3 regions of the Pseudomonas sp. B21-054 genome follow, and region 1 is predicted to be linked to each of the others. Evidence: predicted binding sites of a transcription regulator. Region 1 holds the regulator's gene; each other region holds the start of a gene.
The links. The regulator FliA, encoded in region 1, starts transcription of late flagellar genes. The targets are predictions, from matches to a motif close to CTAAAGTTTNNNNNNNNNNNGCCGNTAA.
Positions count from the first base shown of each region.

Region 2: the regulator FliA is predicted to act here: its motif matches at 1,364-1,391, upstream of LOY70_RS01960 (methyl-accepting chemotaxis protein).
Region 3: the regulator FliA is predicted to act here: its motif matches at 1,507-1,534, upstream of motA (flagellar motor stator protein MotA).

Region 1 covers NZ_CP087204.1:1,867,986-1,871,262, reverse strand. The annotation lists gene LOY70_RS08310 (protein phosphatase CheZ) at 1-611, opposite strand, end outside; gene LOY70_RS08305 (chemotaxis response regulator CheY) at 630-1,001, opposite strand; gene fliA (RNA polymerase sigma factor FliA) at 1,168-1,911, opposite strand; gene fleN (flagellar synthesis regulator FleN) at 1,908-2,738, opposite strand; gene flhF (flagellar biosynthesis protein FlhF) at 2,855-3,277, opposite strand, start outside.
Region 2 covers NZ_CP087204.1:443,911-447,187, reverse strand. The annotation lists gene tatC (twin-arginine translocase subunit TatC) at 1-615, shown strand, start outside; gene LOY70_RS01965 (16S rRNA (uracil(1498)-N(3))-methyltransferase) at 612-1,319, shown strand; gene LOY70_RS01960 (methyl-accepting chemotaxis protein) at 1,434-3,277, shown strand, end outside.
Region 3 covers NZ_CP087204.1:628,642-631,918, reverse strand. The annotation lists gene motB (flagellar motor protein MotB) at 1-583, opposite strand, end outside; gene motA (flagellar motor stator protein MotA) at 587-1,438, opposite strand; gene LOY70_RS02735 (HDOD domain-containing protein) at 1,606-3,144, shown strand; gene LOY70_RS02730 (rhodanese-like domain-containing protein) at 3,187-3,277, shown strand, end outside.

The DNA of each region.
Region 1 (3,277 bases):
CTGGCCATCAACACCAGTTTGAGCAGATTACTTTCGACTTCGGTGACCAATTGGGTCACGCGCTTGATCACCTGACCGGTCAGGTCTTGATAGTCCTGAGCCAGCAGAATGTCGTTGAGATTGCTTGCCACCGCGCGGCTATCGGCGCTGCTACGCGTCAGGAAACCGTCGACCCGCCGGGCCAGGTCCCGAAACTCCTCAGCGCCGACTTCGCGCCGCATGAACCGACCCCAGTCGGTGCTCAAGGCCTGGGCTTCCTCGCTCAGGCCATTGACCAGCGGCGTTGCGCTTTCCACCAGGTCCATGGTGCGGTTCGCTGCGGCCTCGGTCAGCTTGACCACATAACCCAGACGCTCGGTGGCGTCGGTGATCTGCGAGACTTCCTCGGCCTGGGGCATGTTCGGGTCGATCTGGAAATTGACAATGGCGCTGTGCAATTCACGCGTGAGCTTGCCCACTTCCTGATACAGACCCCGGTCACGGGTCTGGTTGAGCTCATGGATCATTTGAACCGCATCGCCAAAACGACCTTTTTCAAGGCTGTCGACCAGTTCGCGGGCATGTTTTTTCAGGGTCGATTCAAAATCGCCCATTGAAGATTCGTTATCCATAGCTCCCCCGTGGCGCGGTTAACCGATGCGTTCGAAGATTTTCTCGATCTTCTCTTTCAACGCCTGGGCCGTGAAGGGTTTGACCACATAGCCGTTTACACCGGCCTGAGCCGCTTCGATGATCTGCTCGCGCTTGGCTTCGGCAGTCACCATCAGCACGGGAAGGTGCTTGAGTTTTTCGTCGGCGCGCACATGGCGCAGCAAGTCGATACCGGTCATGCCGGGCATGTTCCAGTCAGTCACCAGAAAGTCGATGCTCCCGCTGTTGAGGACCGGAATGGCAGTGGTGCCATCGTCGGCCTCGACCGTGTTGGTGAACCCAAGGTCACGCAACAGGTTTTTTATGATCCGCCGCATCGTTGAGAAGTCATCAACGATGAGGATTTTCATGTTCTTGTCCAATTCGACCTCCAAGCAGTCTTAAACGCGTCCAGCACCTGAACGCGCCATTTCAATCAATCCGGCACAACACTCGACAACGGTCTGGAGCCCCGCGAATGGAGACTGGCGCAGTGCTTGCCAGACCAACCTCGTTCGCAGTGTCCCCACACTGCAGTCAGCGCGCTCGCCACTCCCCCAAACGCCCCCGCAAACGGGCCGCGCACTGGCTGTGTAACTGGCTGACCCGCGATTCGCTGACCCCCAGGACCTCACCGATTTCCTTGAGATTCAGCTCTTCGTCGTAGTACAACGCCAAGACCAGTCGCTCACGCTCCGGCAAATTGGCAATCGCATCCGCCAGCGCGCTCTGGAAACGCTCATCTTCCAGGTCACGCGACGGCTCCATGTGAGCACTCGCATTGTCCTCGTGCAGCCCTTCGTGTTCGCCGTCCTGCAACAGGTCGTCGAAACTGAACAGGCGGCTGCCCAAGGTATCGTTCAAAATCCCGTAATAATCATCGAGACTCAACTGGAGTTCGGCCGCAACCTCGTGATCTTTAGCGTCACGCCCGGTTTTAGCTTCAATAGCGCGAATCGCGTCACTGACCATACGGGTATTACGGTGCACCGAACGCGGTGCCCAATCGCCCTTGCGGACTTCATCGAGCATCGCCCCACGGATGCGAATACCGGCATACGTCTCGAAACTGGCGCCCTTGCTCGCATCGTATTTATTCGATACTTCGAGCAGGCCGATCATGCCCGCCTGGATCAAGTCCTCGACCTGGACACTGGCCGGCAACCGCGCCAACAAGTGATAGGCGATACGCTTGACCAGTGGCGCATAACGCTCAATCAGTTCGTATTGGGCGTCCCGTGCCGATTTTTTGTAGAGATGGTTGTAACCGCTGGCAGTCATAGCACGGGCCCTGCTGTTTGTTGCACAAGACGCTCGACGAAAAATTCCAGATGCCCGCGAGGGTTGGCCGGCAGTGGCCAGGTGTCGACCTTCTGGGCGATCGCCTTGAACGCCAGCGCGCATTTGGAACGGGGAAAAGCTTCATAAACGGCACGTTGCTTCTGGACGGCCTTGCGTACGCTTTCGTCGTACGGCACGGCGCCGACGTATTGTAGGGCGACGTCCAGGAAGCGATCGGTGACCTTGGTCAACTTGGCGAACAGGTTGCGCCCTTCCTGCGGGCTCTGGGCCATGTTGGCCAGGACGCGGAAGCGGTTCATGCCGTAGTCACGGTTCAATAACTTGATCAGGGCGTAGGCGTCGGTGATGGACGTCGGTTCGTCGCAGACCACCAGCAGTACTTCCTGGGCGGCGCGGACGAAACTGACGACCGAGTCACCGATACCGGCTGCGGTGTCGATCACCAGCACATCGAGGTTGTCACCGATGTCGCTGAAGGCCTGGATCAGGCCCGCGTGCTGGGCCGGGGTCAGATGAACCATGCTCTGGGTGCCAGAGGCCGCCGGCACGATGCGAATACCGCCTGGCCCCTGCAGCAGCACGTCGCGCAGTTCGCAGCGACCTTCGATGACGTCCGCCAGCGTGCGCTTGGGGGTGAGCCCCAGCAGCACATCGACGTTCGCCAGGCCCAGGTCGGCGTCCAGCAGCATGACCCGTCGGCCAAGCTCTGCCAGAGCCAGGGACAAGTTCACTGACACGTTAGTCTTCCCGACGCCACCTTTGCCGCCGGTCACCGCGATCACCTGTACGGGATGCATGCTGCCCATGTTCGTTCTTTACCTTGTCTTACTTAGACGGAGGCCACATTACTGGCTGCGCGTTCCCATTCGGAACAATGCATGGCAGACCATCGATGTAGGTACAAAAAATATTCATGATTACCTCAGCCGACCTGTTTGGTCGGGCTGTGGTAGATGTCAGCGAACATGTCAGCCATGGCTTCCTCGCTGGGTTCTTCCTGCATTTGCACACTCACGGCACGACTGACCAGTTGATGACGGCGCGGCAGATGCAAATCATCCGGGATCCGCGGTCCGTCGGTCAGATAGGCCACCGGTAGTTCATGACCGATCGCCAGGCTCAACACCTCGCCCAGGCTTGCCGTTTCGTCCAGCTTAGTCAGGATGCAGCCGGCTAGCCCGCAGCGTTTGTAGCTGTGGTACGCGGCGGTTAGAACCTGCTTTTGGCTGGTGGTTGCCAACACGAGATAATTTTTTGACCGAATGCCGCGCCCGGCCAGGCTTTCGAGCTGCATGCGCAGGGCCGGATCGCTGGCTTGCAGGCCGGCGGTATCGATCAGCACGAC
Region 2 (3,277 bases), 1.4 Mb from region 1:
ACGATGATCGCCACCGACGTGTCGTCGCCGTTCCTGACGCCACTGAAGCTGACGATGATGGTCTCGCTGTTCCTCGCGATCCCGGTGATCCTGCACCAGATCTGGGGCTTCATCGCGCCGGGCCTGTACAAGCATGAAAAACGCATCGCCGTGCCGCTGCTGGTGTCGAGCATCCTGCTGTTCTACACCGGCATGGCCTTCGCCTACTTCTTCGTGTTCCCGCTGATCTTCAAGTTCTTCGCCGCCGCCACTCCGGCGGGCGTGGAGATGATGACCGACATCACCAGTTACCTGGACTTCGTCATGACGCTGTTCTTCGCCTTCGGCGTGGCGTTCGAAATCCCGGTGGCCGTGGTATTGCTGGTGTGGATCGGCGTGGTTGACGTGGCGTACCTGAAGAAAATCCGTCCCTACGTGATCATCGGTTGCTTCGTGGTCGGCATGATCCTGACCCCGCCGGACATTTTCTCCCAGACCCTGCTGGCCGTGCCGATGTGGCTGCTGTTCGAAATCGGCATCCTGTTCGGCGCCCTCGTGCGCAAGCGCAGGGAAGAAGAGCCCGAGGAACAGCCCGTCGACGACCACAACGACCAGCCGCCTGCGACCCAAGCGTGAACCTGCTGCTGCTCGAAGAGGCCGATTTCATCGGGCCTGACCGGGTTGTCCTGAGTGATCGTCGGTTGACTCACATGCAGGAAGTCCACCGCAGCGCCGTCGGCGACAGCCTGCGGGTCGGGCGCATCGGCGGCTTGATGGGCACGGCCCAGGTACTGCGCCTGGAAGCCCGCGAGGCCGAACTGCAGGTGACCCTCGACCAACCGCCACCGGCCAAGTTGCCGCTCACGCTGGTACTGGCCCTGCCTCGCCCGAAAATGCTCCGCCGAGTGTTCCAAACCATCGCCACCATGGGCGTGCCACGGGTGATCCTGGTCAACAGCTATCGTGTGGAAAAGAGCTTCTGGCAGACGCCGTTCCTGGAGCCCGAGGCGATTCGCGAGCAATTGATCCTGGGCCTGGAGCAGGCCCGGGACAGCGTCCTGCCGGAAATCATCATCGAAAAACGCTTCAAGCCCTTCGTCGAGGACCGCCTGCCGGCCATCACGAACGGCACCCTCGGACTGGTCGGCCACCCCGGCAACCACCCGCCCTGCCCGCGAGCGCTAACAGAGTCGGTGACCTTGGCCATCGGCCCCGAAGGCGGCTGGATCCCCTACGAGATCGACCTGCTGGGCAAGGCCGGCCTGCAACCGGTTCAACTGGGCGAGCGAATCCTGCGGGTCGAGACCGCGGTTACGGCGTTGCTCGCACGACTGTTCTGAGCCCTTTGGTTTGCCACGGTATTCCAAACGCATCTAACTCATTTCTCCTGTTATTCCTTTATGGGCCGATAGCGCTTTATACAAAGCAGTTCCGCCCTTCAAGGGAGTATCAGCATGTTCCAATGGCTAGGTAACGTAGGCGTTAATCGCAAACTCGGCTTCGGCTTCGGTCTGGTACTGTTCTTAACCTTGATGATCGCTTTCACCGGATGGGTCGGCCTGGGCCGTGTGATTGCCCACGGTGACATGCTCGGGCTCATTGCCAGCCTGAACGACCAAACCAAGGACCTGCGTACCGCACGCATGGACTATTTTTCGACCCGTGGTGAAAAGGGCCCAGGGGAAATCAACGATCTGCTCGGAAAATTGGAGCCTGGGCTACAAACCGCCCGTCAATCGATCGAGCAGCCAGCCGACATGGTGCTCCTCGACAAACAACTGGGGGCTATCGCCGACTACAAGGTTGCCTTCGCCGATTTGACCCGCGCCATGGCCAGTCGCGAGGATGCACGCAGCAAACTGGGCACCAATGCCGACAACGCCGTAGCCCGTGTCGCCACCGTTGAAAACGCCATGCGGCAAAGCGCCGATGTTGCTCAATTCGACAGTGTGGTCAGCCTGAGCAAGGCCATCCAGCAAGCCCGCTATCAGGTTCGCGGCTACACCTACAGCGGCCAGGCCGACGCCGAACAGCCTGCCCTGGATGCCATCGATAGCGCGTTGAAAACCCTCGCCAGCCTGCCGGCCCAACTACCAGACGAACACGCCTCCAACCTGCGGCAGGCCAACGAATCGTTCAAGACTTATCGTGCAGTGGTCGGCCAGTTCCGTGAAGCCCAGACCGCAAGCGCTGTCGCGATCAAGCGCATGTCCGATTTAGGGGGGGTGCTACGCGAGGCCAGCAGTAATCTCACCCAATCCCAGACCATCGTGCGCGACCATGAAGCCAGCGAAGCCAAGATTTTGCTGGCATCGGCCGCCGCCCTCGCCTTCCTCTTCGGCGTGATCGCCGCCCTGGCGATCACCCGGCAGATCGTCACCCCGCTGGAGCAGACCCTCAAGGTCGCCGAACGCGTGGCGGCAGGCGACCTGACCCACAACCTCAGCTCCGAGCGACGCGACGAACTGGGCCAACTGCAACGGACCATGCAGAGCATGACCGTGGGCCTGCGGCAATTGATCGGCGGCATCAGCGACAGCGTCACACAAATCGCCAGCGCCGCCGAACAGCTCTCGGCCGTCACCGAGCAGACCAGCGCCGGGGTCAACAGCCAGAAAGTGGAAACCGACCAGGTCGCCACCGCCATGCACGAAATGACCGCCACGGTGCAGGAAGTGGCGCGCAATGCCGAGCAAGCGAGCGAAGCCACGGTCGCTGCGGACCAACAGGCTCGCGAAGGCGAAAAAGTGGTCGGCGAAGCCATCGCCCAGATCGAGCGCCTGTCCAACGCGGTGGGCAACTCCACCACCGCCATGGGCGATCTGAAGCGCGAAAGCGACAAGATCGGCAGCGTACTGGATGTGATCAAGTCCGTGGCCCAGCAAACCAACCTGCTGGCCCTCAATGCGGCCATCGAGGCGGCCCGGGCCGGTGAAGCCGGGCGTGGGTTTGCGGTGGTGGCCGACGAAGTGCGCAGCCTGGCCCAGCGCACCCAGAAGTCCACCGAAGAGATCGAGCAACTGGTCCTGGGCCTGCAGACCGGCACCGAACAGGTCGCGACCAGCCTGGACAACAGCCGCAGCCTGACCGACAGCAGCGTCGAACTGACCCGCCGTGCCGGTGGCTCACTGGAAAACATCACCCGCACCGTCTCGGCGATCCAGTCGATGAACCAACAGATCGCCGCTGCAGCCGAACAGCAAAGCGCCGTGGCCGAAGAGATCAACCGCAGCATACTGAATGTTCGCGACGTGTCCGAACAGACTGCCGCCTCCAGCGAAGAAACCGCCGCCTCCAG
Region 3 (3,277 bases), 1.2 Mb from region 1:
TGTTCGGCACCGCTTTGATGGTGTCGGCCATGGCCAGCAGAATGTCTTCGAAATAAGGTTTCAGGCGCGCACTGCCGGAATCGAACATCGGCCGGTTCTCGGCGTCCATGATCTGGATGCGCAAGCCGTTCGGCGTGATTTCGAACAGGATCTGGTCCTTGAATTTCTGCAGTTGCGGGTTCTCTTCGACCTTGTTCTGCAATTCTTGCAGCAGCAATTCCAGACGCTCGCGCTCGATCTGCTCGGCCATCCCTTCGACCTGCTCGGAGTCCACCGTCACCTTGTCGGGCTGGGGCTGGGACTTGACTTCCGGGTTGAGCGTCGTGTCCGGCGCGAGGGTCGGCGAACCACCCAGATCGATGATGTAGGGCGTGCCGCTTTCGGAAAAACCGACCGGGTCCTTGAAGTAACCGGCAATGGCAATTTTCTGCTCTGGGGTCGCGGTGGACAGCAGCCACAGCACCAGGAAGAACGCCATCATCGCCGTCGCGAAGTCGGCGAAGGCGATTTTCCAAGCGCCCCCGTGATGCCCAGCGGCTATGCGCTTGACGCGCTTGATGATGATCGGCTGGTTATTCTCCATGACTTAACGACCGCGAACCGCTTGTTCCAGCTCGGCGAAGCTTGGACGGTGCGCCGGATACAGGACCTTGCGACCGAACTCCACCGCCAGCGATGGCGGCATGCCCGAGGCCGAGGCCACCAGGGAAGCCTTGATGGCTTCGTAGATATTGAGCTCTTCCTTGGCATCATGGGCCAGGGAAGTGGCCAGCGGCCCGAAGAAACCATACGCGGCCAAGATACCGAAGAAGGTCCCCACCAGGGCCGCACCCACGTGCAGGCCGATGGACTTCTGGTCGCCGTCGCCCAGGGACGCCATGGTCACCACGATGCCCAATACCGCCGCGACGATACCGAAACCCGGCATGGCGTCGGCGATGCCGGTGACCGCATGGGAGGGGTGCTCCAGGTCTTCCTTGAGACTGTACAGTTCCATGTCGAACAGGCCTTCAAGCTCATGGGGAGCCATGTTGCCGGACGACATGATGCGCAGGTAATCACAGATGAACGCCGTCATGCGGGCGTCCTTGAGCACCGAGGGGTACTTGGCGAAAATCGGGCTGGCGGCGGCGTCTTCGATATCGCCTTCGATCGCCATCATGCCTTCGCGGCGGCTCTTGTTGAGGATTTCGTAGATCAGCCCCAGCACCTCAAGGTAGAAGGTGTGGCTGAAACGCGAACTGAACATGCCCAGAGACTTCTTGAGCACATGCATGGTCATATAGCCGGGGTTGGCCTGCAAGAATGCGCCGAGGGCCGCGCCACCGATGATCAAGACCTCGAAAGGTTGGATCAGGGCGGCAATCTTGCCATGGGAGAGCACGTATCCGCCGAGTACGCTCGCGAACACGACAATGATGCCGATAATTTTAGCCATAGATAGAAAGTACTTATTTAAGTCGGGTTCAAGGTCATATTCGGAAGCTGAAAAATCTCTTCTTCTACTTATCGGCAAAACTGCGCCAGACTATAGTCAGTTCCGGCGAAAAGCCAATTTTGCCCCGTTCCGGGCGTAGATACCCTTTGCGATGATCACGTCCAACCATGGCTAACGAAACGAAGGTTCCAACTCCACGACCGACCACGCTCGAAGGCTGGGTCAAGCTGCTCGACGGCGTCCACCTGCCCGTGCCCCACGCCAGTCATGACCTGGTCTGCAAGGCACTTGCCGACAGCCGCCGGTCGCTGCGTGACATCGCCGAGCTGATGCAGGACAGCCCCGCCCTGGTCTTGAGCGTCATCCGCGAAGCCAACCATCACACCCATGGCAGCCTCGCGGAACCGGCCGAAAACCTCGAGGTGGCCATCAACCGCCTCGGCCTTAAACGCACCGAAGAACTGCTCGCCCGCCTGCCCTCGTTGCCGGGTCATGAAATACCCATCGCCCTGCGCCAGCTGCAATTGATCAGCCAACACGCTACGCAACAGGCCAACGGTTTTTTTGCCAGCCGCCTGGCGCGGCTGTGGCAAGACATCCACTGGGGCAGCCTGTTGTTTCTGTCACCGCTCTGGCCACTGGCCCTGACTCATCCGCGATTGCTGGGAGAGTGGGAATTGCGGGTCATCCATAAAGGCCAGCCCGCCCGCGAGGTCGAACGCGAACTGTTCGGCGTCAGCCTGCTGGAAATCTGCCTGGCGCTGGTGGAAACCTGGCGCCTGCCGATCTGGATAATGCAGGGCTACCGCCTGCTGCTCAACGAACGCCGCGAACTGGTGCAAGTGCTCCGCATCGCCCGGGACAGCGAGCACCCGCTGCGCCAGCAGAATCGCCTGGACGATGACCCGACCCTGCGGCGCTGGCTCAATCAGCCCGCCAATACCGTGCTGCTGGCCAACGGCCTGGCCCTTTCAGCGCAACAAGCCTGGGACTCCCCCAACAGCGCTCGCTGGCAATATCTCACCAGTTTGTATCTGCAGATGTCGATGGATGACGTCCAGCAGCAGCTGCACCAACAAGCCGTCACCAGTGCCCGCCACGACGCCATGCCCGATCTCTGGCACCCGGCCGTGGCGCTGATCTGGCCCTGGGGCAGCCGCCGCATCCACCCCGGACTGCTACCCGCCGCCCCGCCGAGTGCCGAAGACCTGACCCAGTGGCGCAAGCAATGCTCTGCGTTGCTGGTGGAACCGAGCCCCTTCAGCAATGCCATGCACCTGACCACCTCGGCACGGGACGCGCTGGTGGCGTGCGGGATGCGCCGGGTAATGATCCTGATGGCTGATCGCAGCCAGACCAGCGTACGTGTGCACCAGACCGCCGGCCTGCCCAAGGAGGCCGCGGCCGCCAGTTTTTCCATCAATCAAAGCAAGGTCTTGCAGCGGTTGCTGGCCCAGCAGGCCCAGGTTCGCCTGAACCCGGACAACAATGCCCAATTCTCGGCGTTGCTGCCGCCGGGCCTGAGCAGCCTGTTCCGGGGCGAGCACCTGCTGCTGCGCTCGCTGACCTGCAACGGTCGAGTGATCATGCTGGTGGTAGTGGACCAGGGCGGCGGACCGTTCTCGGACGTGACCGTGCAAGCGTTCGGCAAAACCGTGCAATGCATCGAAAGGGCCCTGCATACCTTTACCAACCGCGGCCGCTGAACTTGGTACAATCCTTTCCCTTTGCGCCCCTGGAGACCTCACATGCCTGACTTCTCTGGCTTGCCGCTGGTGATCGAGCCGAGCGAGCTGCTGCCGCGCCTCGACGCCCGCGAACTGATCCTGGTGGACCTGA